Lacibacter sp. H407: one gene and its partner. The protein of the gene in region 1 binds, or shares a complex with, the protein of each later gene. Links are inferred from orthologs where the notes say so. Each region holds a gene or a part of one and is shown on either strand. Other genes may lie near its edges. The genes, in order: hisH and hisF.

Region 1 (15,937 bases):
TGCAATCATGCCATCATGATCCGTACGTTCATGAGCCGTCAAAATACATTGGTCTATCAAGCTGGTGCAGGTGTAGTAGCAGCAAGTAAACCTGAAAGTGAATTGCAGGAAGTGAATAATAAGTTAGGAGCATTAAAGAAAGCAATTGAGTTTGCGGAAAGCATTCGTTAATAGTTGATGAACCATAACACAATGAAAATTTTAGTATTCGATAACTACGACAGCTTTACATACAACCTTGTCCATTTGGTGGAGAAGATCACACATATAAAAGTAGATGTGTATCGTAACGACCAGATTCCATTGGAAAAGGTGAAAGACTATGATAAGATTATTTTATCACCGGGTCCCGGTATTCCTGAAGAAGCAGGCTTGTTGTTGCCATTGATCAAAGAATATGCAGCAACAAAATCTATTCTGGGTGTATGTTTAGGTCACCAGGCAATTGGTGAAGCATTTGGTGGAACGTTGACGAATCTGTCAACTGTATTTCATGGAATAGCTACACCGATAAAAATCCAAAATCCAAGATCCAAAAAACAAAATGCTGTGTTGAATGATCTGCCCGATACAATTGAAGTAGGTCGTTATCACAGTTGGGTAGTAAATAAAGAAGGGTTTCCAGCTGAATTAGAAATAACCGCAGAAGATGAAACAGGAATGATCATGGCATTGCAACATAAAACATTTGATGTGCAGGGTGTACAGTTTCATCCGGAAAGTGTGTTGACGCCGGTGGGTGAAAGTATTCTTCGAAACTGGCTGGTCTGAACTGGGATGAATGAGATGAAGGGATTAGTGGGATTGAGATAATTTTTAAAAGTGATATTATGCCGGAATTTAAATATGGTGACATAACTGAGAAGATTATCGGCGCCTGTTTTAAAGTACATAGCACACTCGGGAATGGATTCCAGGAAGTTATCTATCAACGTGCGTTAGAGCTGGAGTTGAAATTAATTCCATTAGATTATGCCCGTGAGTTTGAAATGCCGATTTATTATCTCGATCAGCAGATAGGAACGAGAAGGGTAGATTTCTTAATTGACAATAAAATAAGTGTTGAATTGAAAGCAATCATAAAATTGGAGGATGTTCATTTTGCTCAGGCGATGAATTATTTAGAAGCGTATAATCTTGAAGTAGGTTTGCTGATTAATTTCGGAAGTAAACGAATGGAATTTCACCGGTTTGCAAACAAGAAATATAACCCTGCAGTTTTCTTACATCCCAATCATCCAACAAATCCTAAAAATCCCAGTTCAGACAAATGAAAAAGATACTTCAGTTACTATTCGAACATAAAAGCCTTGATCGTCAACAAGCGAAAGAAGTGTTGTTGAACATCGGCAAAGCCATGTACAACGAACATGAGATCACTGCTTTTATGACGGTGTATCTCATGCGGAGCATTACAATAGAAGAACTGCAGGGTTTCCGTGATGCATTGCTGGAGCTTTGTGTACCGGTTGATCTCAATGGACATGCAGTGCTTGATATTGTTGGCACTGGTGGTGATGGAAAAAACACCTTCAACATTTCTACACTCTCTTGTTTTATTGTTGCAGGTGCCGGACAAAAAGTTGCCAAGCATGGTAACTATGGTGCATCAACCATCAGTGGTGCAAGTAATGTAATGGAGCAGCTGGGTTATAAATTCAAGAACAATGTTGATCAGTTGAAACGTGAAGTGGAAGAAGCAAATATCTGTTTCATGCATGCACCGATGTTTCATCCGGCATTAAAAACAGTTGGCCCTATCCGTAAGAATCTTGGGATGCGTACCTTCTTTAATATGCTGGGCCCAATGGTGAATCCTGCAAGTCCGGCGTATCAGTTGGTGGGCGTATTTAGTTTGGAGATGGCGAGAGTGTACAATTATTTATTGCAGCAAGCAGGTGGTGCATTCACCATTATTCATAGTCTTGATGGATATGATGAGATTTCATTGACCAACGATACAAAAGTGATCACCAATAAAGGCGAGTTTATCATGACACCTGAGCAGTTAGGCAAACGTATGGTACAGCAAACTGATATACATGGTGGCAACAGCATTGAAGAAGCAGCGAAGATCTTCACGAAAATATTAAGTGGCGAAGGCACATGGGCACAGAATGCGGTGGTCATGGCGAATGCAGCTATGGGTTTGTATTGCACTGGTGCTTATAAAACTTATGATGATGCATTTGCAGCCGCAGTTGAAAGCTTGGAAAGTGGAAGAGCGAATGGATGTTTGAAAAAACTGATTGAGTTGAATAATTAAAACGTTGTGTTCTCCGTGCACGCCTCCGTGAACTTTGTGTAACTATAGCGCAAAGGACACAAAGAATGCACAAAGGGAACAAAGAAATAAAATATGAATATTTTAGAGAAGATCATAGTTCAGAAACGAATTGAAGTAGAAGAGCGTAAAGCAAAAACCAGTGTGGCTGAATTGCAGCAACAGCCACTGTATGCAAGACCTGTTCTTTCGTTGAAACAGTTTCTGCTCGATGATACAAAGACAGGTATTATTGCAGAGTTCAAACGTCAATCGCCATCCAAAGGTGTGATCAATGGCAAAGCTGATGTTGTGGAAGTAACAACTGCTTACACAAACAACGGTGCATCCTGTTTGAGTGTGTTGACTGATGAACAGTTCTTTGGCGGCAGCACAAATGATCTGCTGAAAGCAAGAGTGAACGAAATTCCTATCTTACGGAAAGACTTCATTGTTGATGAATACCAGATCACAGAAGCAAAGGCAATGGGTGCTGATGTAATTTTGCTCATCGCTGCCTGTTTAAACCCTGCAGAAGTGAAACGATTAGCGACCTTTGCAAAATCGCTTGGGCTGGAAGTGTTGCTGGAACTGCATACAGAAGAAGAGCTGGAGCATATTTGTGAGGAAACGGAAATCGTTGGCATCAACAACCGCAACCTCAAAACATTTGAAGTGGATATTGAACGTAGTTTGCGCATGGCCAAACAAATTCCGGCAGATAAAATTAAAGTAGCGGAGAGCGGCATCAGTTCCGTTGAAAATATATTATTGTTCAAAGCAAACGGGTTCAGAGGATTTTTGATTGGTGAGAATTTTATGAAAGAAGAAAATCCCGGAAAAGCATTTGAACAATTCACACAACAATTAAAAAAAGCAGAAGCATGAATATTAAAGTTTGCGGTATTACCCAATTGAAACAGGTACAACAGTTAGAAGGATTGGATATTGATTTTGTCGGATTTATTTTCGACAAGAATTCTCCCCGTTATGTAGAAGGAAAGCTGGATAAGATAGAGATCAAGAAAGCGGATTACGACATGAAGAAAGTAGGCGTGTTTGTGAATCCATCATACAGCGATATCCTCGATGCCATTGAAGATTACGGTTTGGATGTAGTGCAATTGCATGGCGAAGAAACACCTGAGTTTTGTTCTGATCTTAACGAAGATGTGGAAGTGATCAAAGTATTTCATATTGATGAATCGGTGAAAGATATTGATGCGTTGGTAGCACCTTATGATGAAGCTTGTGATTATTATTTGTTCGATACAAAAAGCGGAGACAAGAAAGGTGGCACCGGCAAACAATTCGACTGGGATGTTATTGCAAAAAGCAAAATTGAAAAACCGTTTTTCCTGAGTGGTGGTATTGGTATTGAAGATGTAAAACGGATCAAAGCATTTAAGCACCCTGATTTTTATGGTGTGGATGTTAACAGCAAAGTTGAGAAAGCACCCGGTGAAAAAGATATGAGTTTGGTGCTGCAGTTTAAGTTAGGGATGAAATAGTCGGAACTGTGATTTGCGGGATGACAGGATTGTTGGGACGATGAATAACGATTGCGTATGCTTACAACCAACCAATTAAGGCAAAGCGTATGAGAATTAAAGTTTGCGGCATGACCGATTTGCAACAGATGCACCAATTAGGAGAAATGGGTGTTGAATTTGCCGGAATGATCTTTTACCACAAATCGCCGAGGTTTGTGTTAAAGCATTTAAATGGTGTACAGGTGAAACGGGCGAAGCTGAAAGTGTACAAGGTGGGTGTGTTTGTAAATGCGTCGTATGATGAGATCATTAATCATGTAGAAAATTTTGGGTTGGATATGGTGCAGCTGCATGGTGATGAAACGCCGAAGTTCTGTGAAAAGGTATCGGATTACATTTCGGTGATCAAAGCATTCCGCATCACTGATGATGATAATATTCCCTGGAAGATCAAAGATTATGTGGAAGCGGTGGATATGTACATGTTCGATACGATGGGTGCAGGTTACGGCGGCACAGGAAAAAAGTTTAACTGGAACATGCTGAAAGGCTTGAACATCGGCAAACCGTTCTTCTTAAGCGGAGGAATTGAGCCAACCGATGCAGCAGCGATCAAGGAATTTGCAAAGGAAGAAGTAGCAAAAGATCTGTTTGCATTGGACATGAACAGTAAGTTTGAAACGATGCCCGGAGTAAAAGATATGGAATTGGTGAAGAGGTTTGTGGGAGAGTTGAGAAGATGAGGTTGAAACACAGAGACACGGAGGTACAGAGATTTAGTAAAGATTCAATTTATTTTGAGAGATCGAACCGTCATGTCGAAGAAGGAGACATCTCTGAAGTTTGAAGTTGCTTGAATGTTTGTCAACCCGATTAAAGAATACAATATGAGATTTTAGAGATGCCTCGTGCCTCGGCATGACGCACTCAGACTAAAATTTACAATTTAAGTGGTAGAAGTATAAATGGATGGTGAGTTTGTGTAAATAAATGTGCTTATTCATCAACTATGATAAACAACTATTATGAAAAAGACTATTTGTTTGTTGATCTTGTTTTACGCTAATTATGCGATTGCTCAATTAAAAGTTGAACAACTGAAGAATGATTCTTTGATGAAAGTATTCATAAGCCAGCAAACGGGAAAAAAGTTTCAGGATTTGCATTTTATGACCTTAAAAGAATTAAGAGATAGAAGAGTAATTGGGGTTAATTCAAAATTGGATTCGATTAAAACGGAGAAAAGCTTGATTGCAGATTTTAATAAAGATGGTAAACAGGATTTGGTTGTAAGTTATGCGGTGCGAACACCGTCTCAAAAGTATGTTGACGGGTTTTATGTAATGACTTTTGTATCGACATTATCAGGGGATTACAAAAAGAAGAATCTTTGGAATGAGTATGATCATTTGTATGGCAGTCCAGTCAGATTGTTTTCAAATCCATTGTATTTTGTGTTAGCACGACTTGAATACGAATTCAGAGAAGAGAAAATACGATATGATACATTGAAATACTTTCAGGGAGAATTTATAAATGTGAATGATGCTTGTGTGAAGGCTTTTGATAGTATAAAATATTATAGAACATCAAATTGGGTTTCGTCATCTTATCAGTATAGTCATTTGACGGTATTCTCAAATATGACAATGAAACGAGAGGATTTTAATGACGGTAAGAAGAGAATTTATACGTGTTCATTAAAGGTTGAAGTGTTCGATAGTTTATACAAGCTTATCTGCCAGGTTAACCTTTGGAATTTAAAGGAAAGCTACGAGATGAAATCTATTTCTGATGCAGGTACATCGCATCTCGTTATTGGGTATCGGGGTGTTGTAAAGACAATTGATGATTATGGCCATTGGGGGAATTTTGGGTTGGGAGCTTTATATAAGGTTTTGAATAGATTAAGCGATGAGGCCCAATGGACTTTATTGATTCCACCGAAAATTGAATATCAACCTCAGAAAAAACTGAAGCTTAACTGATGCCCTCTGCACAACCGATGAAAGGATTGCGACGCAACAGTTGATGCCATGAAAAACAAAAGCTGGTATCATTAAAATATAAAATGATGGAAACAACATATCAAAAACCTTCTTCGCAAGGTTATTACGGAAAATTCGGTGGAGCGTATATTCCTGAAATGCTGCATCGAAATGTGGAGGAATTGCAGAGCCGTTACCTCGATATAATGAGCGATGCTGCTTTTCAAAAAGAGTTCAGGGCTTTGCTGAAAGATTATGTAGGTCGTCCCACGCCGTTATTTTATGCAAAGCGGTTGAGCAAACAATTCAACACCAACATCTGGCTGAAGCGTGAAGATCTTTGTCATACCGGTGCGCATAAGATCAATAATACGGTGGGACAAATTTTGCTGGCTGAACGTCTCGGTAAGAAACGCATCATTGCAGAAACAGGTGCGGGACAACATGGTGTGGCAACGGCAACAGTGTGTGCGTTGAAAGGCGTGGAGTGTATTGTGTACATGGGCGAAAAAGATATTGAACGCCAGGCGCCGAATGTGGCTCGTATGAAAATGTTGGGCGCAACTGTGGTACCTGCAACAAGCGGCAGTAAAACATTAAAGGATGCAACGAATGAAGCCATTCGTGACTGGATCAATAATCCCAACGATACACATTATATCATCGGCAGTGTAGTAGGACCGCATCCGTATCCTGATATGGTGGCGAAGTTTCAAAGTGTGATCAGTGAAGAAATGCGTTGGCAGTTAAAAGAACATACGGGCAAAGATTTACCTACGCATGTAATGGCGTGTGTGGGTGGTGGCAGTAATGCGGCCGGTGCGTTCTATCATTTCTTAGATGAGTTGAGTGTAAAAATTATTGCTGTTGAAGCAGCAGGTCATGGTGTGAACAGCGGAATGAGTGCAGCTACCACACAACTTGGTAAGCCGGGTATTTTGCACGGCAGCAAAAGTTTGTTGATGCAAACAGCAGATGGACAGGTGGTAGAACCACACAGTATTTCAGCGGGATTGGATTATCCGGGTATAGGCCCCATGCATGCAAATTTATTTGACAGCGGTCGTGGTATATTTTTAAGTGCAACAGATGAAGAAGCATTGGACGCTGCTTTTGAAGTAAGTAAGCTGGAAGGAATTATTCCGGCGTTGGAAACAGCGCATGCGTTTGCAGTGTTGCATACTTACAAGTTTAAAGAAGACGACCAGGTGATCATTTGTTTGAGTGGAAGAGGGGATAAGGATTTGGCGACGTATATGAAACATTTATAACAGCAAAGGCACGAAGGCGCAAAGAAGAGTAAACTTTGTGCTTAGCGACTTTGCGACTTAGCGGTAAAAACAATGAGTAGAATTAAAACATTATTTGAAAGAAAAAGAAAGAACGTTCTCAACGTGTATTGCACTGCAGGTTATCCGCAGTTGAACAGTACAATTGAAGTCATGAAAGCGTTACAGGAAAACGGTGCAGATTTAATTGAGCTTGGTATGCCGTACAGCGATCCGTTAGCCGACGGTCCGGTGATACAGAACAGTGGATTAGTTGCATTGGCAAATGGTATGACGATTGAAACATTGTTCACCCAATTGAAAGATGCACGAAAGGAAATTAACGTGCCAATCATTTTAATGGGTTACATGAATCCTGTATTGCAATACGGCTTTGATCGTTTTTGTAAAGAGGCGGCTGCGGTTGGTGTGGATGGGTTAATACTGCCTGATTTGCCGGAATATGAATTTGAAACAGAGTATGGTGCCATCATCAAAGCAAATGGGTTGGATTTTATTTTCTTAGTTACTCCTGAAACAAGTGAAGAGCGGATTGAGAAATTAGACAGCTTGAGTACAGGTTTTTTATATGCGGTTTCATCTTCATCTACAACAGGCAGCAATCAGAACATGACAGATGTAAATGCATATTTGCTGAAATTAAAAAACATGCAGTTGAAAAATCCTGTGTTGGTTGGTTTCGGTATTAAAGACAAACAGACTTTTGATACTGCTTGCGCCAATTCAAACGGAGCTATAATTGGTACAGCTTATATTAAAGCATTGGATGGAACGAATGATGTGGCTGCAACAACAAAAGCATTTCTTGAAACCGTATTATCATGAGTGAAGATAAAAATAGCGGAGTCTCTTCAGTTCCCCCTTCAGGGGGCGGAAGGGGCACTATAGCAATTGTAAAATACAACGCAGGGAATATTCAGTCGGTGCTGTTTGCACTGGAACGTTTGGGTGTTGATGCAAAAGTGACGGATGATCAGGATGAATTATTTGCTGCTGATAAAGTTATCTTCCCCGGTGTGGGTGCTGCACGCAGCGCTATGGATAGTTTGAAAGAGAAAGGTTTGGATGCTGTCATTAAACAATTAAAGCAACCTGTGCTGGGAATTTGTGTAGGTATGCAGTTGCTGTTTGAACATTCGGAGGAAAGCGATACAACATGCTTGGGAATTATTCCAGCGAAGGTGAAGTTATTCAAGAGCGAAGAGATCAGCCCCGACATTCCTATTAAAGTGCCGCAGGTTGGTTGGAATGATATTTACAATCTGAAAACCGATCTTTTTAAGAATGTACCGGAACATAGTTATATCTATTATGTGCATAGTTATTATGCGGAAATGAATCCGTATTGCATTGCAACATCAAACTACGGGTTAGAATATGCAGGCGCTGTACAGAAAGATAATTTTTACGGTGTCCAGTTTCACACGGAGAAAAGTGCGAAAGTGGGAGACCAGATACTCAGCAATTTTCTCTCCATCTAATTAATAATTTATAACTGATAATTGATAATGCAAATTATTCCGGCGATAGATATCATTGAAGGCAAATGTGTTCGATTGACAGAAGGAGATTATTCTCAGAAAATTATTTACAACGAAAACCCATTAGAGGTAGCCAAAGAATTTGAAGGAGCAGGTCTGCAACGTTTGCACCTGGTTGACCTTGATGGAGCAAAAGCAGGTGCAGTTAAGAATTGGAAAGTATTAGAAACAATTACTTCTAAAACTTCACTCATTATTGATTTTGGTGGTGGTATTAAGCAGGAAGAAGATGTAAAGATCGTTCTCAATTCCGGTGCAGCATTGGCAACTGTTGGAAGCATTGCTGTGAAAGATGAAACGAAGTTTGTAAGCTGGCTGGAGCAATTTGGTGCAGAGAAATTTTTATTAGGCGCTGATGTAAAGAATGAAAAAATTGCTGTAGGCGGTTGGTTAGAAACAACAGATATCTGGATATACGACTTTATAGAAAAATACATCAATCACGGTGTTCAGCAGATCTTCTGCACCGATGTAAGTAAAGATGGTCGTCTCGAAGGCCCATCAACTGAACTCTATAAAAACATTCTTCAAAAATTCCCTCAACTGCATTTTATTGCCAGTGGTGGTGTTAGCTCCATGAAAGACCTGGATGAATTAGCCGAGATCGGCTGTAATGGTGCTATCGTCGGCAAAGCCATTTATGAAGGCAGAGTAACTTTGAATGAATTAAAGAAGTTCAGTTAAGTTATTTTCTTCCAAAACGCTTTTTCGCTATGTCTACCAACTGCATCGCATCAGGCGTAAGCTTGAATGCAAAGATGCTTATGAAGAATAGAACGGTAAACAAGGTGCTGCGCAGAATAATTCCCATCCATCCATTCATTTCGCTGAAAAGATAATAGCTGATGAAATAAGCAATGACAGCAGTTACAATACTGAATATTGTTTTGCTGCTGAATGGTTGCAGCTGAAAACGCTTCCAGAGAAAAACATAACGGATAAGATTATAAACTGTGAACGATATCAGGTTGGCATACGCACTTCCTTCAATGCCGATTTTTTTGATGAGAATATAATTCAGCGGCAGTATCATCAGTAATAACAATACGCCTGTAATAAATTCAAAGCGCCATTGGGTAGAGGTACCGATGATCTGAGAGTTAACACCCGTGCCGGCATCGATGATGCGTGAAAGTCCCAAAATAAAAATCACCGATATACCGGTTGCATATTCGGCCTGGATATTCAACAACCGAAATGCATCTTCGATATTGAGCCAGATGCCGCAAAAAATAAACATGGCAGCTAGCAACAGGTTAATAGAGGAGCGTTTGTAAATACGATCGATCTCCGCCATGTTTTTGTCTTTCCATGCCTGCGCCAACGTAGGAATGGCGATAGCGTTAATACTACGTTGCGGTATCTGAATCAGGTTGGCAATATAAGAAGCAAGGGCATAAATGCCTGTTGGGATCATCCCCATAATACTTGCAATGAAAATGCTGTCCATTACCTGCGACAGTATAAAAATGATCTGACCGGAAAAAATAAAGCCGGCCAGCGTCAACATCTTTGTTTTGAATTTTCTTGTAACTCTGCTAACGGTAAAGTTTAAGTGCAGGTGTTTATTTTTTACCAGTGAAACAACAAGCAGTATTGCAATAATGAGAAAGCTGAAGGCAAACAGTTTAATGAAAAGATCAAAATCGACCAGTTGAAACAGGTATAGCACGATCAACAGGGTAGTGATCAATCGAAAAGCAGTTTCCCGTAAAAAAGCCGGATAAATTGTTTTACGAACACTGCCGCTGAATGCTTCAAGCACAGTAAATAGAAGGATTCCGAGACCAAATGGGAATACCCATTTATAATAGTCAACAAACAAAGGAGAGCGACCGATAAATTTTTGAATCACCAATGGCTCAAAGATCAATCCGCCGGCAACAACAAGACAAAAACCAATGAGTACAGCACTGAACGACCATGTCATCAGATCATTGTCTTTCGCTGCAAGGTTGTCTTTATAATAAGGATAGAATTTGTAAATAACGGAGATCACACCAAGGTTTGCGCAGGCAAACATGAGTTGCCCGACATCAAAAAACAAACGGGTAAGTGCATATTGTTCTGGTAAAAAACTACCATTCTTGGTAAAAAACCAGGTATTGATAAATCCAATAAAAAAGCCAATGTAAATGACGATGCTGGATACGATGGCTTGTTTCCTGATTTGACCCATATTCAGTCGAAGATATTATTTTACCTTTTTATAAGTCACATAAAAGTTTTTATCCATCAACTTACTGATGTCTTCGCCGGGCTGAAAATTGGTACGCAGTTTCTGCCAGTTTTCTGTAGCCAGCATTAATCCATATTTTGGCCTATTGCTGTCAGGTAGAAGTATTGGCATATTAAATCCTTTTACACAATTTACCCAACGGTAGTTTAAAACTTGAGTAGCGTTTTCTGTTTCCAGGTAATATTCAAGTACGGGTACTTGCGTGGTGCGCAGATATTGATCAAACATTTTGCTCAAATTAAATCCTGTACGTTTGGAGATAAAGTCTTCAATTTCGGCACCGGTTACTGTTTTGTGATAATATTTTTCATTCATATCACGCAGCAATAAACGGAACGTACTTTTATCGCCAATGATCTGCCGCACCATATGGATCATATTGGCAGCTTTCGGATACATATCTCCACTACCTTCTTTGTTCACATTGTATTTGCCAACAATCGGAATATCGTTACGGATATTTTTGCGAACACCTTGCACATACGCATCACCTGCTTCGGTTCCAAAAATATAATCGGTGTATAATGTTTCGCTGTAATTGGTAAAGCCCTCATGCACCCACATGTCAGCAATGTCTTTTGTGCTGATGTTGTTGCCATACCACTCATGACCACTTTCGTGAACGATGATGAAATCCCATTTCAATCCCCAACCAGAGCCGCTCAGATCATTGCCTTTATAACCATTCATGTACTCGTTACCGTAAGCAACCGCACTCTGATGTTCCATGCCAAGATGATTGCTTTCCACCAGTTTAAATCCATCTTCATAAAAAGGGTAGGGCCCAAACCAATGTTCAAATGCATGTAGCATTGGCTTTACCTGATCAAAATGTTTTTTTGCCTTTTCAAGATTGTAGTCAAGTACATAATAATTGATATCCAGTTTTCCATTCTCACCATTCAATGTATCGCTGAAATTCACATACTTGCCCACGTTCATGGTTACATTGTATAAATTGATCGGTTGTGTTACAACCCATGTCCATATTTTATTTCCTTTGCCATCGGCTGCTACGTTTTGCAATCGGCCGTTTGAAACATTCACTAATGTATCAGGAGCAGTGATGCTGATGTTTACACCATTATCGGGCTCATCGCTTTGGTGATCTTTACAAGGCCACCAAACACTCGCACCTAAACCCTGACAGGCAACGTTGATCCATGGATTTCCATTTTTATCTTTCTTCCACACAACGCCACCATCCCAAGGGGCACGTAAGGCTGGCTTTGGTACGCCATGGTAAACGATGCGTAACTGATGCAGATCTTTATCGCTGCTGATTGTTTTTGGTAATCTGCGTTTGGGTGTCTCAATAAACCATGCATTTCCTTCACGTGAAAAACTCATAGAAACGCCGTTTAGAATAGCACTGTCAATGATCAATGGATCCTGCAAGTCGATCTGCATCCTTGCGGCTTTCTTTTTAACCAAACGGAAGTAGATCGTATTGTGTCCTTTGATTGTAAAGTTTAAAAAGTTGGGCGTTACATGCAGATCATACTTCACCACATCCCACCAGGCACGTTCAGGAGTTATTGAGCCACGTAATGTATCATGTCTCGTAAGTTTTTCGTTATTATGAAACGATTGGGATTGCGTTGAAACAGATTGTAACAACAAACAAAGAGTGATGCTGATAAGGGCTAATTGATTCTTTTTTTTCACCGGGTTCATATTTGACCCTAAATTTAGCAGTAATTCTTTATGGCAGATGCGAAAAATATAAGAGAAGTACGAACGGCTACCCAAAGGGCGATGTTGCTTGTAGGTTCAATACTTTCTCATTTCTCATTTTTCATTGTTTATTTTTCATTTCTCGTACTTCTTTCCTGCGGCAAGGCTAAAAAAAACGAACAACAGATTTTCCGGTATAATGAAGTAAGTGGTATCAGTTCGCTGGATCCTGCATTCGCCAAAAGTCAATCGGTGATTTGGGCTACACATCAGTTGTATAACACATTGGTTGAAACCGATCAGCAGTTGCACATTGTGCCATCACTTGCAAAAAGCTGGGAGATCAGTGACGACAGGCTGCAGATCATTTTTCATTTACGGAATGATGTGGTTTTTCATGATCATCCTGTATTCCCGAATGGAAAAGGGAGAAAGCTGGTTGCTGCAGATGTAGTGTACAGCTTTAATCGGTTGATGGATAAGAATACAGCAAGCCCCGGTGCATGGATCTTTAACAACCGGGTCAATGGGGCAAATGGTTTTGTTGCTGTAGATGATTCTACTTTTCAAATCAATTTACTACGCCCATTTGTACAAATATTGGGTGTACTCAGCAATGTATATTGTTCCATTGTTCCGAGAGAGGTGGTGGAAAAATATGGACCTGATTTTCGTCGGAACCCTTGCGGTACCGGTCCGTTTCAATTCAAAGCGTGGGAAGAAGGGCAGGCATTGATACTTGTGAAGAATAAAAACTATTTCGAAAAAGATAGTGCAGGAGATCGATTACCGTATGTCGATGGAATTAAAGTAAGCTTTCTTGAAAGCAAAGCAGCGGAGTTTATGGAATTCCGGCAAGGCCGTTTGCATTTCATCAACGATATTGATCCTTCGTTTAAAGATGAAGTATTAAGTAAGAAAGGTGAGTTGCGTGAAAGTTGGAAAAACAAAGTGCAGTTGAACAAACATCCGTATCTCAATATCGAATATCTCGGCATATTGGTTGATTCATCGAAAGATGTGGTGAAGAATTCGCCGCTGCGGTTAAAAGCAATTCGGCAGGCGATCAACTATGGGTTTGATCGACGCAAGATGATGTTGTATTTGCGCAACTCCATTGGTACTGCTGCAGAAAGTGGTTTTGTGCCGATGGGCTTGCCCAGTTTTGATACCGCTGTTGTAAAAGGTTATCATTATGATCCGGCGAAAGCTGCTGCTTTACTAAAGCAGGCCGGATTCAAAAGCATACAGGAAGTTCCTGAAATAAAATTGTTGACGATTCCGATCTATGCTGATCTGGGAAGTTATATTGCCCGACAGTTGCAGGATATTGGATTGAATGTAAAAGTGGAGATCGTTCAAAAAAGTTTGCTGTTGACTCAAACGGCGAAGAGCGAAGCGTTGTTTTTTCGTGGTAGCTGGATCGCTGATTATCCGGATGCAGAAAATTACCTGAGCGTGTTCTATGGGAAAAATCCAGCACCACCGAATTATACCCGCTACAAGAATCCTGTGTTTGATGCCTTGTACGAACAATCGAATAAAGAACCCAACGATTCCTTCCGTTATCGTTTATACCAGCAAATGGATCAATTACTCATGAACGATGCGCCGGTTGTTCCCCTTTGGTATGATATGGTGATTCATTTAGTACAACCGGAGGTAACAGGATTTCAGCCCAATGCATTGAACTGGCTGGAGCTGCGACGAGTAAAGTTGGTGAGAGGTGAATAGTGAGTATCAGTCCCAATTACTAATCACGAATTCCTGATTCCTTTAAACTTAATTCTTCCGCTTCTTGTCTTTAAACACTTTGTCAAACTTTTCCAGTTTAGGTTTAATTACATAGTAACAATACGGGTTTGAATTTTTATTGTTGTTGTAATAATTCTGGTGATAGTTTTCTGCTTCACTGTAATTTTTATATGCTTCAATGGTCGTAACAATCGGGTTATCGAAGGCGCCACTTTTATCCAAGGCTGCTTTATATTGTTCTGCTTTTTGTTTTTGTTCTGCATTATGATAAAAAACTGCACTGCGGTATTGCGGACCTGCATCGTTACCCTGACGGTTTAATGTAGTAGGGTCGTGCGTTTGCCAGAAAATTTCCAACAGTTCATCAAACGAAATTTTCTTTGGATCAAATACGATCTGTGCTACTTCTGCATGACCGGTGGTTTTTGTATTTACCTGTTCATACGTTGGGTTTACTACGTGTCCGCCACAATATCCACTGGTAACTTTCAACACACCTTCCACCTGTTGAAAAATAGCTTCCACACACCAAAAACAACCGGCACCAAACGTGGCGGTATCAATTGCGGCTTCATTGCCTGTGCTGCCGGTAAAGGCAACTGTATTTAAATTGTCGTTCATCATTTTATTATTCGGTTCACTGGTAACGCAGGAAAAAAACAGGAACGAACCTAGTGCCACACTTGTATTGAAAAGAAGTTTACTCCACATATCGTTTGTAATTTTAAGCAACATGCAATTTACGTGTAAAACTGTGCCGAAAGTTTTGATTGCCTTGTAGTACGGATGACAATTTAGGGATTTTAGAAATGCTTTAACGTTTGTGTTGAATTTTGGCTTGCATCTTTTATCTTTCCGCACAGATACATTCATCACCGCATTTACAACGTATGGAGTCAACCGAACTGCTATCCCTGCTGGTAGCTGCCACCATGGGATTATCCTGGACAATTGTATATCTTCTCGTGATTTATCGTTCGTTTAAAGATAAGCAGTGCGGTATGCCTTCAGTGGCCATGGCCTTTAACCTTTCCTGGGAATTTCTGTACTCCTTTATGTTTTACGATGCCCAATCGAACCTGCAGTTATGGATCAACCGGGTGTGGTTTGTATTTGATGTGCTCATTTTTGTTGCTTTTCTGATGTACGGAGCCAAACAGTGGAACAAATTGTATCAAAAGTTTTTCTTTCCGTATGCAGTAGCCATGGTACTGGCAGCTTTTTCGTTGCTGTACTTCTTGCAGCTTGATTTTGGCGACAGTGCAATCACTTATTCTGCTTTTACCATGAATGTGTTAATGTCGTGGATGTTTATTACAATGTTCCTGAAACAGCAGGACTTAAAAGGGCAGGCATTTGGCATTGCTTTTTTTAAAATGCTCGGCACGGCTGCTGCAACCATTATTTTATTTCTACGTTACAGTCAGTTTTTGCAGATGATGGGTGTACTCTGTTTTATACTGGATATGATCTACATTATATTAATGACAGACCGGTACAAAAAACTAAATCTGCATTTGATAACCCGACGTTTGAAAGCCTGATCATTTCATGAAATTCAATTCGCCTGCTTTTATTGCAACAGGTAAATCGTTTTCCTTTGGTGGAATAGGACAGTTGTAACCCGCAGCATAAGCACAATAGGGATTGTATGCTTTGTTAAAGTCGAGCACATACACTGTGTTTTGTATG
Region 2 (15,844 bases), 240 kb from region 1 along the record:
TGGTTTTGATACGGCTGTAAACACAGCAGTTGAAGCTATTGATAAAATTCGTGATACAGCCGATGCACATGACCGCCTGTTTATTATTGAAGTGATGGGCCGTGATGCAGGTTATATTGCCTTGCACAGTGGTATTGCCACCGGTGCAGAACATATTTTAATTCCCGAAACAAAAACCGATCTTGAGTTGGTAGTTGATTCGCTGGAAGAAAAAGAGCGCCGTAAAAAATTAGTGAACATGATCGTGGTAGCTGAAGGTGATGAAACAGGTGGTGCCAATGAAGTAGCCACTATCATCAAAAAACGTTTACCACATCTTGATACACGTGTTTGTATTCTCGGACATATTCAACGTGGAGGCTCTCCTACTTGTCTGGATCGTTTGATCGCAAGCCGTTTGGGTTATGCCGCTGTTGATGCATTGATCGAGGGCAAACACAATACCATGATCGGTATCATGAATAACAAACTTCATTTTACACCGTTGGATAAAGCTGTGAAGGCAAAACAACGCATCAGCGATGAGTGGATGAAGATCGTGAAGATCCTGGCCAGTTAAGAAACACCTCAGCGTTTTTAGTTTACAATTGAACAGGCGATTGCGCCGCACACATAACGATTACACTAAACCAAACAAACTTTCAGACTATGTCGAAGTCAGTTTCAAAATATTTGCACACCGAAATGGATAAGGAAGCAGGAAAACGACACATGGGCCATCGAACAAAGATCGTGGCTACTGTTGGACCTGCATGCGATACATACGATAAGCTTTTAGAACTGGTAAGGGCCGGTGTAAATGTGTTTCGCTTGAACTTTTCACATGGTGCACACGAAGACAAAGCACAGATCATTGAGCATATCCGCAACATCAATAAGAATGAACCGTACAACATTGCCATTCTTGGCGATCTGCAAGGTCCAAAACTCCGTGTAGGTGAAATGGAAGGGGGTGGTATTGAAGTTTCAGAAGGTGATGTATTGACATTCACCAATGAAAAATTGATCGGCACCAAAGAACGCATTTATGTATCGTATCCCGATTTGCATAAAGATGTAAAGCCAGGCAATATCATTTTGATCGACGATGGAAAACTGGAAGTAAAAGTAATTGGCATCACTCGTGAAAAAGATGTGCAGGTGCAGGTTACATTGGGCGGAAAACTTTCTTCAAAAAAAGGGATCAATTTACCCGATACAAAAATTTCTTTACCTGCATTGACTGATAAAGATCTGGCTGATCTTGAATTTATCATCGATCAGGAACTGGATTGGGTGGCGCTTTCGTTTGTACGAAACGTAAAAGACATTATTATTCTGCGTAACAAACTGGATGAACGCAAAAGCAAAAGCAAGATCATTGCAAAAATTGAAAAGCCTGAAGCTGTTGCCAACATCCGTGATATCATTATCGAAAGCGATGGTATTATGATCGCACGTGGCGATCTGGGTGTTGAACTTCCGGTTGAACAAGTACCATTGATCCAGAAAGATATTATCAAGAAATGTATCCATCGTGCCAAGCCCGTTATTGTGGCAACACAGATGATGGAGAGTATGATCGACCGTGTAAAGCCAAACCGGAGTGAAATTACCGACGTAGCCAATGCCGTATTGGAAGGTGCTGATGCCGTGATGTTAAGTGGTGAAACAGCAACAGGTAATCATCCATCGCTGGTAGTGGAGACAATGGTGAAGATCATTGAAGAAGTGGAAGGAAGTTCTTACTATCGTTACGATCGTGAAGAAGATCTGAAACCACAACCCCACTCACCTTCGTTCTTAAGTGATGCGATCTGTTACAACGCCTGCGAAATTGCAAAAGATGTAAATGCAAGTGCATTGATCGGTATGACGCTGAGCGGCTACACCGGTTTTATGTTGAGCAGCTTCCGTCCAAAAGCACCGTTGTTCATTTTTACAAAAGAACGGAAACTTGTAAATCAGTTGAGTTTAAGCTGGGGCGTTCGAGCATTTTATTATTCAGAAGAGATCAGCGTGGATGATATCATTGCTGATCAGATTAATATTTTAAAAGAGCGTGGTTTTGTACAAACAGGTGAAATTGTTGTGAACACAGGAAGTACACCGGTTCATCTGCATTTGCCAACCAACCTCATCAAACTGACCGTAGTCGAATAATCATCGTTTTATACAAATACAATTCAGCGCCCCGTTTTACGGGGCGTTTGTGTTTACTGATTTTGTACTTTCATTGTTCATGCAGGATGTTACATACATACCCGTCAACGAATCGTCGGTACTGCTTTCTTTTGGATCAACCATAGAAAGCAGTATTCATGAGCGTTTGATGCAGGCAAAGCAATTGATTGAGCAATATCCATTTGTTGGTTTTATTGAAACAGTACCGGCGTATAATTCACTGGCTGTTTATTATGATCCGCTGCAGATCGCAAAATCAGAAGAAACAATTGCAGCAACAGTCATCAAGCAATTGAAAAACATCTTACAGAACGAAAGCGTTGCAATTGATTCAGTTGTTGAACGATCAGTGATTACGATCCCCGTTTGTTACGAAGAAAGTTTCGGGATCGACTTGCAGGAACTTTCCGCATCGCTACAACTTTCCATTGAAGAAATTATTCAACTGCATCAAGGTAAATCCTATCATGTATTTATGATCGGCTTTACACCCGGCTTTCCGTATATGGGAACAGTGGATGAACGTTTGACCACACAACGAAAAACACAACCACGATTGCAGGTTCCACCCGGTTCTGTTGCTATTGCAGGAAATCAAACCGGCATCTATCCGTTTGCAACACCCGGCGGATGGAATATTATTGGCAGAACTCCTATCAATATTTTTGATCTGCAAAAAGATAATCCGTTTTTATTAAAAGCAGGTGACGAAGTAAAATTCAAAGCTATCACTATAAATGAATTTGAAAAGTATGATTCGTCAGACGACCTCATGGGACGGAATTTAACAAACAGCATCAATCATCCGAAGAGAATATCTGACAAGAAAAAACAGATTATCCATATTGAACAATGTGGTTTCTTAACTACGCTGCAAAATACAGGACGCACTCGCTACTTGCAGTTTGGCGTAAGCAAAAGCGGAGCAATGGATGAATATACAGCCCAACTTGCAAATACATTGATTGGAAACGATCCAAAAGAAGCTGTATTGGAAATCACACAATCGCCGCACCGTTTTCGTTTTTTACAGGATGCAGTCATTGCTTTTACAGGTTCCGGTTTACAACCACAAACAGAACATACCATCATTCAACTCAATCAACCGGTTTTCATTTCAAAAGGAAGTATGATCGAATGCAAACAACCCATCCATGGTTTTCGGTTATACATGGCCGTGGCTGGAGGTTTTGAGGCTGATGAGTTCTTGGATAGTTCTGCAACTGATTTGTTGGTAAAAGCTGGAGGCTATCAAGGGAGGCCATTGCAAAAGAGCGATGAATTAAAACTAAGAATAAACTTATCTCCTTTACAGAAAACATTAATGACGGTGCTGAAAGCAGGCGCTGTTGTTTCATTAAATATTACAGCGCCTGACTACGCCACGAGCAATATTCGTATCATTAAAGGTGCTGAATGGAATTATATGGATGATGCATCAAAAGCAATTTTGTCGGGAGGCACATTCAGTATCAGTCCGCAAAGCAGCCGCATGGGATATCGGTTAAAAAAAGAAGCATTCAAAACCGAACAAGCATGTGAGATCATTTCTTCTCCTGTTACACAAGGAACAATGCAATTAACTCCTTCCGGTGAGTTGATCATTTTAATGGCCGATGCACAAACAGTTGGCGGCTATCCACGTGTTGCACAGGTATGTGCTGCTGACCGTTCGATGCTGTCACAAAAAAAACCGGGTGATCAGATTCATTTTCAATTGATCGATCTGCAACTGGCAGAAGAATTATATTTGAAACAGGCTGCGCAATTATCAAACATCAAACAAACGCTGGAACAATTATATGCAGGTTGATTTGAATTGTGATTTAGGTGAAGGATTAGCAACTGATGAGCAGATCATTCCGCTCATCAGCAGTGCAAATATTGCCTGTGGTTTTCATGCAGGCAATGTTGAAACCATGAAACGAACGATCGAACTTTGCATGAAGCACGGCGTTTCAGTTGGCGCTCATCCTTCCTGGCCCGATCTCGAAAATTTTGGTCGCACAGAAATGCAACGCTCCACAAATGAAATCTATGCGATTGTTACAGAACAGCTCAATATCATTTCCGGAATCACCAATGAGCTTGGCGGCAAACTGCACCATGTAAAACCACATGGGGCATTGTACAATCAATCAGCAAAAGATAAATCGATCGCTGCTGCCATTGCAAAAGCGGTTTACGAATTTGATGCTGGTTTATTCTTGTTTGGCTTGAGCGGCAGCATTTCATTAACGGAAGCAAATGCATTGCAGTTAAAAACAGTGCACGAAGTGTTTGCTGATCGCACGTATCAGGATGATGGCAGCTTAACACCCCGCTCCCAAGCCAATGCATTTGTTGAGAATGAACAACAAGCAGTACAGCAAATTTTACAAATGATCAATGAACAAACTCTTACGAGTGTAACAGGAAAGATCGTTCCTGTAAAAGCAGATACGATCTGTATACATGGCGATGGAAAAAATGCCGTCGCTTTTGCAACAACCATTTCATCAGCCTTACAACAAGCCCGCATTGACATCAAAGCAAACTAACTGGAAACTATTGGGCGGCAAAGGTGCAGGTGCTGCTTTTCTTATGGCAACCTCTGCTATCGGCCCGGGTTTTCTTACGCAAACTACGGTGTTTACACAACAGCTCATGGCGAGCATGGGCTTTGTGATTCTTGTTTCGGTGATCATTGATATTATTGCACAGCTGAACATCTGGCAAATACTCACGGCTAATAATAAACGAGGATCGGAATTGGCCAATGAAGTGATTCCAGGAAGTGGTCATGCGTTGACTATTTTAATTTGCCTTGGTGGGTTAGCATTTAATATTGGCAATGTGTCGGGTGCAGGGCTTGGACTAACGATTCTCTTTCCTATCAGTTTAAAAACAGGAAGTTTGATCAGCGCAGGAATAGGGGTCGTTCTTTTCCTCTCAAAAGATACAGCGAAAGCAATGGACCTGTTTGTGAAACTGCTTGGAATTGTAATGCTTGGCTTAATGCTCTATGTGGTATTTTCTGCGCAACCTCCACTTGCTGAAGTAGCATACCGAACGGTTGTTCCTTCGATAATTAACTTAACATCCATTGTAACATTGGTTGGGGGCACTGTAGGTGGTTATATTACGTTTGCCGGCATTCATCGCATACTGGAGGACCGATCAACTACTGTAAGTATGAAAGAAGTAAAACGGAGTGCAGTGAGCGGTATAGTTATTACTGCATTCATGCGTGTGCTTTTATTCCTTGCAATTTACGGTGTGCTGTACAAAGGAGTTCAATTGAACCCTTCTAATCCCACGGCATCTGCTTTTCAATCGGCGGCAGGTACAATTGGCTATAAATTATTTGGAATTGTTTTATGGAGTGCCGCCATTACCTCACTCGTTGGTTCAGCATTTACATCTATTACTTTTTTAAAAACATTACATCCTGTATTCAACAGGCAACCACGCATTACCACGATCATTTTTATTTTGATCTCAACCAGTATTGTACTACTATGGCAGAAGCCTGTTTTTATTATGGTGATCGTAGGAACTCTCAATGGTTTTATTCTTCCCTTTTCGTTGGGGCTAATGTTATGGGTGATGATGAAACGAAAGCTGAAGCATTACCAACATCCTGCATGGTTGTTGTGGAGCGGATGGATTGTTGTAGCCGTTATGCTGTGGATGAGCATTGTTACATTTGTGAATGAAATTCCGAAGCTCTTCTAATTGTTTGCCACTAAGACACAAAGGCACGAAGTGCCTCGCTCCCGCCCGACGTAAATCAGAACTATAACTGTTTTTGTTGTAGCTCTTTGAGTCCTTGCGCCTTTGTGGCCACATTCATATTTAAACAGATGAACAATTCTGCAACACATAGCATGTATTTCCTCGCTGTACTTTGTCCGGCATCCATTGATGAAAAAGTGCAGGCATATAAATTATGGATGCGTGATCGGTTTGGATGTACAGTAGCACTAAAATCTGCAGCGCACATTACACTCATTCCTCCGTTCTGGATGGAAACGAATTCTGAAGAGCTACTGTTTGAAACGCTTACTCAGTTTCAAACAACCATTCCTGCATTTCAAATTCAGCTGAAAGGATTTTCGCATTTCAGTAACCGTGTACTGTTTGTTGCGGTAAACGAGAACCATCAACTGGGGAGTTTGCGTAAAGCTGTGGAAGATCATTTCATTCAACCGTTTCATGGCATCATCAAACCCGACGACCGTGCGTTTCATCCGCATGTAACCATTGCCAACCGTGATATCAAACCGGGCGACTTTATCAAAGCCTGGGATCATTTCAAACGCCTGTCGTTTGATGAAGATTTTGAAGCAACCGCTGTTTCGTTACTTAAATTGAGCCCGGGAAAATGGAATGTAATCAGTGAACAATCTTTCTGTTCCCGGTGAGCCACTATTCCTTCAACAAGCGCTGGATAAAGCCAGCAACTACCTTGTAACTATGCGTGCAACCGATTGAACAGAATCCGTGAGCGGTGGCACCCTTTTCAACCAAAATCAATACCTTTCAAACTTAAATTTCAAAGCATGAGAAAACTGGTTTTTATCCTTCTGTCGGTTTTTGTTTTTCAATCCGCATTTGCACAAACGCTCAACCCGCAGGATTCTGCGTGGATAAAAGACAACTACACAAAAAAAGAACTTTACATTCCTATGCGGGACGGTACAAAACTGTTTACAGCTGTGTACACTCCAAAGAATAGCAGTGAGGCACACCCGATCTTGATGAACCGTACGCCTTACTCCTGTGCTCCGTATGGTGAAACAAGTTTTCGTGCATTCTGGGATAATCATTGGCGCTACTACATGCGTCGCAATTATATTATCGTTTTGCAGGATGTGCGTGGCCGTTGGATGAGTGAAGGTGAATTTGTAGATGTGCGTCCTTACAACCCAAACAAGAAAGGAACCGAATTTGATGAAGCGAGTGATACATACGATGCAATTGACTGGCTCGTAAAAAATCTTCCGAACAACAATAAAAAGGTGGGCATCTTCGGCATATCGTATCCCGGTTTTTATTCAACCATGGCTGCATTGAGTAATCATCCTTCACTCGTGGCCGTTAGTCCGCAGGCACCGGTTACCGATTGGTTCATGGGCGATGATTTTCATCACAACGGTGCATTCTTTCAAATGGATGGCTTTTCGTTTTATTCATCATTTGGCAAACCACGTCCGAAACCAACAACAGTTGGCTCACCCGGTTTTCAATTCCCGACAAGAGATGCGTATAAATTTTATTTAGAAGCAGGCTCTACAAAAAAATTAGCAGAGTTGATCGGCGACAGTATTGCATTCTGGCAGGAGATGTACAAACATCCGAATCTGGATGAGTGGTGGAAAGCACGGAACGTTCGCAACTTTGTACAAAACGTTCCATCGCATACCGCAACATTGGTTGTGGGCGGTTTGTTTGATGCAGAGGATACGTATGGTGCATGGCGTACTTATGAAGCCATTGAAAAGAAAGCAAAGAATAATAACCGGATCGTAATGGGCCCTTGGCATCATGGCCAATGGAGCAGGGCCGATGGTAGCAGTTTAGGCAATGTAAAATTTGGCAGCAACACATCAACTTATTATCAAAACGAAATTGAATTGCCGTTCTTCATGCATCATCTCGAGGGGAAAGCAAACATTGATCAATTGGCAGAAGCAACGATCTTTTTTTCCGGTGAAAATAAATGGCGCAATTTTTCAAAATGGCCTGCTGCCAATGTTGAAATGAAATCGATGTACTTACAGGAGAACGGTCAACTCAACTGGAACAAACCAACCGTTGCAAAAAGTTCTACTGATTATGTGAGTGATCCTGCAAAACCTGTTCCGTATACAGAAGATGTACACTTCAGCCGTACCATTGCTTACATGACCGACGATCAACGTTTTGCAAATCGCAGAACCGATGTACTTTCTTTTCAAACAGATGTATTAACTGAAGACGTAACACTCGGTGGTACAGTTATCGCTGATCTGCTCGCCAGTATTTCTACAACCGATGCTGATTTTGTAGTGAAGTTGATCGATGTGTTTCCGAGTGATTTCAGTTATCCGGGCGCAACTGCAGCAGCCGGTCGTGTAGGTGGTGGCAGTTATCCAATGGGTGATTACCAGATGCTGGTGCGTGGCGAAGTAATGCGTGGACGTTTCCGCAACAGTTTTGAAAAACCGGAAGCATTTACTCCCAACAAAGTGGAGAAAGTAAAATTTGAATTACCGGATGTAGCACACACATTTAAAAAAGGTCATCGCATTATGATTCAGATCCAAAGCAGTTGGTTCCCATTAGTGGATCGTAACCCACAGAAGTTTGTAAACATTTATGAAGCTGATCCAAAAGATTACATCAAGAGCACCATTAAAATATGGCACGATGCAAAAAATGCATCCAGCATTATCCTGCCGGTATTAAAATAAAAAACCAATTATTCAGTAAACTAAAATAAACGTCCTCACAGATGAAAAAATTCTTAGCGATCTTGCTTGTATGTTCGTCGTTCATTACCTCCGCACAGGAGATCAACATTATTCCGCAGCCATTTGAAGTAAAACAACTGGTGAAAGGAACCTACACGTTAAAACAAACGATTACGTGGAGCAGCAATTTCCCCGACAATGAAGGTGCAAGCGCTGTTACAAGTTATCTCGCAGAATACTTAAAAAAATATTATAACATCGAAGCAGTAAAAGCAAAAGGCAACAAAGCTGATATTGTTTTCGCATCAACACGCATGCCTACCGGTGGTGCATTGGCTTATCGTTTAAACGTAAGTAAAAGCGGCATCCGCATTGAAGCAAATTTTGATGAGTCGGCATTTCATGCAGTACAATCCCTGATTCAATTGTTGCCTGTTCAACAAAACGGAACTGCGGAAATTCCTTTTGTACAGATCTACGACAAAGCACGTTTCGATTATCGTGGCATGCATCTCGATGTGGGCCGTCACTTCGAGCCTGTTTCATTCATCAAAAAATATATTGATTACCTCGCATTGCATAAGATCAATGTTTTTCATTGGCATTTAACGGAAGATCAGGGCTGGCGTATTGAGATCAAGAAATATCCTGAACTCACTTCAATTGGCAGTAAACGTAATGGCACCATCATTGGCCGTTATCCGGGCAAGGGAAACGACAACAAACCCCATGATGGTTATTACACACAGCAAGAAATTAAAGAAGTAGTGGCTTATGCAAAAAGCCGTTTTGTAGAAGTGGTTCCTGAAATTGAGATGCCCGGTCATGGCAGTGCGGCGATTGCTGCGTATCCATGGTTGAGTTGCTTTCCCAACAGAACCACAAGTATTCCATTGAACATGGTTTCACTGAAAACCGTACAGGAAGCACAAAGCGGACGTGTAAAATTTGTACAGGAAACATGGGGTGTGTTTGACGATGTATTCTGCGCAGGAAAAGATGAAACATTCGGATTTCTTGAAAAAGTTTTGGATGAAGTAATGACATTGTTCCCGTCGAAATATGTACACATTGGTGGTGATGAGTGCCCCAAAACACATTGGAAGCAATGCCCCAACTGTCAGAAGCGTATGAAAGAGCTGAAGTTGAAAGATGAGCACGAACTGCAAAGCTATTTTGTACAGCGCATTGAAAAATATCTCAACATCAAAGGCAAAACACTCATTGGCTGGGATGAAATTCTCGAAGGTGGATTGGCTCCCAACGCACAGGTAATGAGCTGGCGTGGTGAAGCAGGCGGTATTGCGGCTGCAAAAGAAAATCATTATGTGATCATGACGCCGGGCAGTCACATGTATTTCGATCATAAACAAACGGCAAATGAAGACTCCGTAACCATCGGTGGTTTTACAACCGTACAAAAAGTGTACACGTACGAACCAATTCCAAAAGAGTTACCAGAATCGCAGTGGAAGTTTGTGCGTGGTGCACAAGCCAACGTATGGACCGAATACATGAACAACACCAGCAAGATCGAATACATGATCTTTCCACGAATGGCTGCATTAAGTGAAGTGTTGTGGACTGCAAAAGAAAAACGCAATGCTGCTGATTTTGAGAAACGTTTACTTGTTCAGTTCAAACGATATGATATGTGGGGAGTTAATTACAGCAAGGCATACTTGCAAGCAGAATCCAAAGTAACTCCCTCACAATCGCCGAATGCTGTAAGATGGGAAGTGAAAGTTAAAAATCCAGGGGCCTTTCCAGTTGGAATTTTTCGGAATGTAGAATCGGAAAAAATTCCAGATACAATTCCTGTTTATAACTATCAGGGAGATATTACACATTACGAGTACAGGAACAAAAGAACTGCATTTGTAGGTTATATAGATTTAGAGAACCCTTTTATAGAAGTAACCAAAAGTGGGAGCTATGTTGCGTATGTATGCAACTATTCCAGAATTGGAGTACATTGTAAAAGCCCCAAGGATTCTGTTTCTCAAAACTTCGTGTTTACTAAATCAACAGGAACAAAAATTACACTTACGCATCAACCCTCGGAAAGTTACCCCGGTGATGGCGCTTTTACATTAGTAAATGGAATTGTAAATGAAAAAGGTTTGGAGCGTACACATGAATTCATAGGCTTTAACGGCACAGATTGTGAAGCTGTCATAGATTTGGGAAGCAAGCAACCTATCAATCAAGTTACAGCATTCTTTCTTGATCAAAAAGGAAGTTGGATATGGCCCCCCACTGCCCTACAAGTCGAAACGAGTGACAATGGTGTTCAATTTAATAAGATTGGAGAAGCAAGTAAAATGATGGATAATAAATTACAATTTACTACGCCTGAACTTTTAACCCGTTTTGTAAAAATCAATTTACGGAATCATGGCATCATCGATACTGGTTTTGACGGCGAAGGGCACAATGCATGGTTATTTGTGAGTGAATTGCAAATTGATTAGGCAACCAAAAATCTGATATAAACAAAAGCCGATGTTCGTAAACGAACATCGGCTTTTCTCTTGTGCCTTGATTCCTCTTGAAACTTGAACCTTGTGCATTTACTTCAAAATCTCTTCCAGCTTTTTTTCCAATGCCTCTCCTCTTAAATTCCGGGCAACGATAATTCCATTTGGATCAATGAGCATGTTGAACGGAATACCGAGAATGCCATATTGTTGCGATGCGGCATTTTCCCAGCCTTTCATATCACCCACTTGTGGCCATGAATATTTATCATCTTTGATGGCCTTTAACCATTTGTCTTTACTTTGATCAAGCGACACACCAAAAATTTCAAAATTCTTTGGCTTGTACTTTTCGTATGCTTTTACAAGATTGGGGCTTTCAGCACGACAAGGGCCACACCAGCTTGCCCAAAAATCAACCAACACATATTTCCCACGAAAGGAAAAAAGGGAAATAGGTTTTCCATCGGCCGTCGGTTGTGTAAAATCAGCTGCTTCAACTCCCACCATCGACTTTTTACCAATGGCAATCATTTCTGCGATCTGTTTTCCCTTTTCTGAAGTACGCAATTTTTCATTGAGCAATACAAACATGGGCTCAGCAGTTGCCGCATCCATATCCATTCCCAACGATTGCTCCACCATATACAATGAAACCGGTGAAGCAGGATTATTCTTTACAAACTTCAATTGTTCAGCAGCAACTAACACCTGCGACAAGTTGAACATCTCCATCACCTGATTGGTAGCTTCCCTGTTCTTTGCCTGGCCGTAACTGTAATACACATCACCGATCTTATCTTCCAGTTCTTTCAACAATTTGGTTTGTTGTTGATATTTATAATAATCATTCACAAGAGCTGAACCTTTTACTTCTGCTTCACTCAACCATGTTTTCGAAACAATAGTAATGGTTCCTTCATCAAGAAATAATGTGAGATTGTTACGGCGATATTCCGTCATATCGAAAGCTTTACCCGATGGAGGATTTGACTCCTGCAGCATCAATGTAGCTGTTACCGGCTCATTAATGGTTCCTTTAATTTCAAACTTACCATCAACGAGTTTTGCTTCTTCAGCACTGTTGCCATTGTTCCAGCTCAGCAACACATCATACTTTTTTGTGTTGGCAGGTAAACTTCCGCTCACTACAAATTTCTTTTCCTGTGCTGTTGCAGACAAACCGGCAACCAGCAGCAAACACATCATGAATTTATACATACAGATTATTTGAATAGTTCTTCCAAACGTAATTGCAATTCTTCGCCACGCAGATTTTTTCCGATGATCACTCCATCCGGACCGATCAATAAATTTTGCGGGATAGAAGTGATCTTGTAAATACGTGCGGCTTCATTGCTCCAGAATTTGAGATCGCTTACATGCGTCCAACGTAGCCCATCTTTTGCGATCGCCTGCAGCCAGGCATTACGGTCACGGTCAAGCGAAACACCTAACACGGTAAAGTTTTTGGCGTTGTATTTTTCGTAAGCCGCCACGAGATTTGGATTCTCCATGCGACAAGGGCCGCACCAGCTGGCCCAGAAATCAACCAACACATATTTGCCACGGAACGATTGTAACGATACGGGTGCACCCGATGTATCGGCTTGTGTAAAGTCAATGGCTTCTGTGCCGATTGCTCCAATTTTATTTTCTTTTACAATGGCACCTACCATGCGGCCATAATAACTTTTTTGTGATGCTTCGGCCAGTGTAGTAAACCGTTGATCTAAGATTTCGGCCTGTTGAAAAAAGCTATACAGAAAATAAAGCAGCAACGGTGTTACGGCTGATTGATTGTGTGCTGCAATGTACTCATCGGCACGGATATTAATTTCTGCTGCCAAACTGCGAATGAGATCATACAACGAATCCTGTTTCATTTGCATGGCAGGACTCTGCAATTGTTTTCCCAGTTGATCGAGCTTGCCAAAATACGGATCGAACAACCGGCGGAAATTCATAAACTCATCATGTGTTCGGGAGCCACTCACTTGTGCAGTTGCAATAGAATCGATATGTGCAGACACAGTTACCGCCGATGCATCTAAAAAAATACCCAGGTTTTGTTTTGCACCATCCACCGTAAGTACATGCAATGCATTCTCAATTAAATTTCCACGCAATTCAAACTTGCCGTTCTTGATCACCGATTCGGCAAGCGTTTCACTTTCCTGACTGTCGAAACGCACACTGATTTTAGTATTTTCTTTGGCACCCCTGATGGTTCCTTTAATGGAAAACACCTGCTGCGCCTGTAACTGTACAGACGTAAAGATGAGGAATAGGGCAATCAACCTGCTGTTCATATTATCGTGAATGACGTTGTTTGAGTACGTAAATAACGTCTTGCAAAGAAACATTTTTCGCTCTTAACAAAACGATAAAGTGGAAGAGCAGATCGGCTCCTTCATTTAAGAAAAGCTCTTCGTTATTATCCTTGGCTTCAATAATTACCTCCGTTGCTTCCTCTCCTACTTTCTGTGCGATCTTATTGATTCCTTTACCAAAAAGCTGTTTTACATACGACGTTTCATCGCTGCTTTTACGGCGCAGTTCAATGATCTCTTCTAAATACGATAAAAAGTCGTCGCTGTGATTTTTCTCGCTCCAGCAAGTATCCGCACCTGTGTGACAGGTTGGCCCGGCAGGCTCGGCTTTAATGAGCAATGTATCCTGGTCGCAATCGAGCAACACCTGTTTCACTGATAAAAAATTGTTACTCTCTTCACCCTTCGTCCACAGGCGCTGTTTGCTGCGGCTGTAAAACGTAACCTTGCCTGTTTCTTCTGTTTTTACAAATGCTTCTTCGTTCATAAAACCAAGCATCAATACTTTGCTCGTTTTATAATCCTGGATAATGGCCGGTAACAGTCCGTCGTGATATTTTGAAAAATCTGGTTTCAATTTGTTGATTTTTATTTTTGTTTGATAGAAACGCTGATGACGCTGATTTAAAAAGATACAACTTATCAAAATCAAATCCGTTTCATCAGCACTATCTGTGTTATCTGTGACTCTATTGTCTTCATCCGCAAAGCTAAATCCTTACTGCAACATTTCTTCCCTTCAAATAAGCTTTCAAATCAGCAATTTCAATTTCTTTAAAATGAAAAATGCTGGCTGCTAACCCTGCATCCGCATAAGCCAGTTCAAACACATCAGCAAAATGCTGCATGGTTCCGGCTCCGCCACTTGCAATTACAGGTATGGGCAATTCAACTGAAAGCTTCTTGGTAATGTCCAACGCAAAGCCTTGTTTCGTGCCATCATTGTTCATACTAGTCAATAAAATTTCACCTGCTCCCAAATCAACGCCTTGCTTTGCCCAATCAAAACATTTGATGTCGGTTTTGGTTCTGCCGCCATTCAGGTACACATACCATTCACCATCTTCTTCTTTCTTGGTATCAATCGCCAGCACACAACATTGGCTGCCCGCTGCCATCGCAATATCATTGATCAACTGCGGATTTTTAAACGCTGCCGTGTTTACACTCACCTTATCGGCACCGGAGTTGAGCAATACGCTCATATCTTCGACGGTGCTGATACCGCCACCAACAGTGAACGGAATATTTACATGACGGGCAATACGCTTTACCAGTTCGCTTAATGTTTTCCGTTTTTCAACGGTTGCAGTAATGTCAAGAAATACCAGCTCATCTGCACCCTGTTGGGCATACAATGCACCGAGTTCAACAGGGTCGCCTGCATCACGCAGGTCTACAAAGTTGGTGCCTTTTACAGTGCGGCCATCTTTTATATCAAGACAGGGAATAATTCGTTTTGTCAACATAAAATAAAAAAGGCTTCAATCTAATTGAAGCCAAGCTCGTTGCAAAGATAATGCTTATGGTCGGGGTGAACTATTTTGTAATACACGGCCTGCACCCAGCAATTTGCGGCTCCAATAGGTTTCGTTGAGATCGCTGATCATAACGCCACCCGATGTAGATGCATGAACAAACTTATTATTATGGAGGTATACACCCACATGAGATACGCCGCCTCTAGTATTAAAAAACACCAGATCACCTTCCCGTAAATCAGACAATGGTATCCAGGTAGTGGTTTCTTTTTGTTCACGTGCTGTTCGTGGCAATTGCATGGCAAACACGCCCAACATCAATGTTTGCACAAAAGCAGAGCAATCGATCCCTTTTTGCGTAGTGCCGCCAAGTCGGTAGGGCGTTCCCCACCACTCTTCAATTCGGTCGTATAAACTTTTATTTTGGAGTGTTTCGACCGGTACGTCCAACTTGATCGCATATTTAAATTGTAAAAGAGAAAATAACTCTAACGGAGAACTGCTTTCTGCATATTCTTTGGGGTGAAATAAATCCGATGAATTGTTTCCGGAAGAAGCAGCACCAACACGAACCCGTTTGTATTCAGGCTTTACCTCAGCGGTTTCTGAATTGGTTGTTGTTGATTGCGTTTGCCTGGGTTGAAACGCATTCTTTACCGCACTGCAGCTGCTGAATACACATAGAACAGTCAGGTATGTAAGCAAATGTTTCATGGTATTGAAGCTTTCAACTTCGTAAAAGTAACTTTATTGGCTCTTTTTATCAAAAAACAAGCCAAATCGTCTATGCCTTAAAGATAGTTTCTGATAAGCGACTGACAAATTTTCATTCATATTTTTTCTCATTCGTGCCATATTCTTGTCTTTCATCGTTTTAATCAAGAACGATGAATTGCAATTGTGGATTACTTTCTACCTGTTAATTAAAAGCAGAAACCGAAATTTGACGC

What was found.
Region 2: the proteins of hisH (region 1) and hisF are in contact, whole or in part, in a crystal structure (PDB 6RU0), measured with the Thermotoga maritima proteins. The link is inferred for Lacibacter sp. H407 from one-to-one orthologs. Residues at the interface, in WP_004080484.1 of Thermotoga maritima: Asn15, Arg18, Arg22, Arg117, Leu118, Pro119, His120, Met121, Gly122, Trp123, Asn124, Asn134, Gly135, Tyr136, Tyr138, Val140, Tyr158, Glu180, Lys181, Ser182, Ser183, Lys184, Ile185; in WP_004080486.1 of Thermotoga maritima: Met1, Leu2, Ala3, Arg5, Ser40, Glu41, Asp45, Glu46, Ala70, Glu71, Ile73, Asp74, Ile75, Pro76, Phe77, Asp98, Lys99, Ser122, Gln123, Glu161, Thr195, Leu196, Asn247, Arg249, Glu251.

The regions. Positions count from the first base shown.
Region 1 is NZ_JBBKTU010000001.1:3,382,999-3,398,935, forward strand. The notes cover bases 6,751-9,684. They hold hisH (imidazole glycerol phosphate synthase subunit HisH), read left to right. Parts: upstream 6,751-7,854; coding sequence 7,855-8,514; downstream 8,515-9,684. Other genes in these bases: trpB (tryptophan synthase subunit beta), read left to right, coding at 6,751-7,015; trpA (tryptophan synthase subunit alpha), read left to right, coding at 7,088-7,858; hisA (1-(5-phosphoribosyl)-5-[(5-phosphoribosylamino)methylideneamino]imidazole-4-carboxamide isomerase), read left to right, coding at 8,542-9,258; WG989_RS14805 (lipopolysaccharide biosynthesis protein), read right to left, coding at 9,260-9,684. Also shown: WG989_RS14745 (anthranilate synthase component I family protein), read left to right, coding at 1-171; WG989_RS14750 (anthranilate synthase component II), read left to right, coding at 193-771; WG989_RS14755 (GxxExxY protein), read left to right, coding at 831-1,274; trpD (anthranilate phosphoribosyltransferase), read left to right, coding at 1,271-2,266; indole-3-glycerol phosphate synthase TrpC, read left to right, coding at 2,360-3,151; WG989_RS14770 (phosphoribosylanthranilate isomerase), read left to right, coding at 3,148-3,774; WG989_RS14775 (phosphoribosylanthranilate isomerase), read left to right, coding at 3,864-4,499; WG989_RS14780 (hypothetical protein), read left to right, coding at 4,782-5,744; more of trpB, read left to right, coding at 5,831-6,750; more of WG989_RS14805, read right to left, coding at 9,685-10,753; WG989_RS14810 (M1 family metallopeptidase), read right to left, coding at 10,769-12,490; WG989_RS14815 (ABC transporter substrate-binding protein), read left to right, coding at 12,521-14,224; peptide-methionine (S)-S-oxide reductase MsrA, read right to left, coding at 14,273-14,956; WG989_RS14825 (transmembrane-type terpene cyclase), read left to right, coding at 15,136-15,789; WG989_RS14830 (DUF1684 domain-containing protein), read right to left, coding at 15,790-15,937. UniProt on the Escherichia coli protein: IGPS catalyzes the conversion of PRFAR and glutamine to IGP, AICAR and glutamate. The HisH subunit catalyzes the hydrolysis of glutamine to glutamate and ammonia as part of the synthesis of IGP and AICAR.
Region 2 is NZ_JBBKTU010000001.1:3,149,929-3,165,772, reverse strand. The notes cover bases 13,004-15,844. They hold hisF (imidazole glycerol phosphate synthase subunit HisF), read right to left. Parts: upstream 14,883-15,844; coding sequence 14,124-14,882; downstream 13,004-14,123. Other genes in these bases: WG989_RS13670 (C40 family peptidase), read right to left, coding at 14,937-15,608; hisIE (bifunctional phosphoribosyl-AMP cyclohydrolase/phosphoribosyl-ATP diphosphatase HisIE), read right to left, coding at 13,394-13,990; WG989_RS13685 (redoxin domain-containing protein), read right to left, coding at 13,004-13,392. Also shown: pfkA (6-phosphofructokinase), read left to right, coding at 1-559; pyk (pyruvate kinase), read left to right, coding at 649-2,142; 5-oxoprolinase subunit PxpB, read left to right, coding at 2,222-3,976; WG989_RS13715 (5-oxoprolinase subunit PxpA), read left to right, coding at 3,966-4,703; WG989_RS13710 (NRAMP family divalent metal transporter), read left to right, coding at 4,684-5,880; WG989_RS13705 (2'-5' RNA ligase family protein), read left to right, coding at 6,009-6,569; WG989_RS13700 (CocE/NonD family hydrolase), read left to right, coding at 6,708-8,600; WG989_RS13695 (beta-N-acetylhexosaminidase), read left to right, coding at 8,642-11,074; WG989_RS13690 (redoxin domain-containing protein), read right to left, coding at 11,174-12,301; more of WG989_RS13685, read right to left, coding at 12,307-13,003.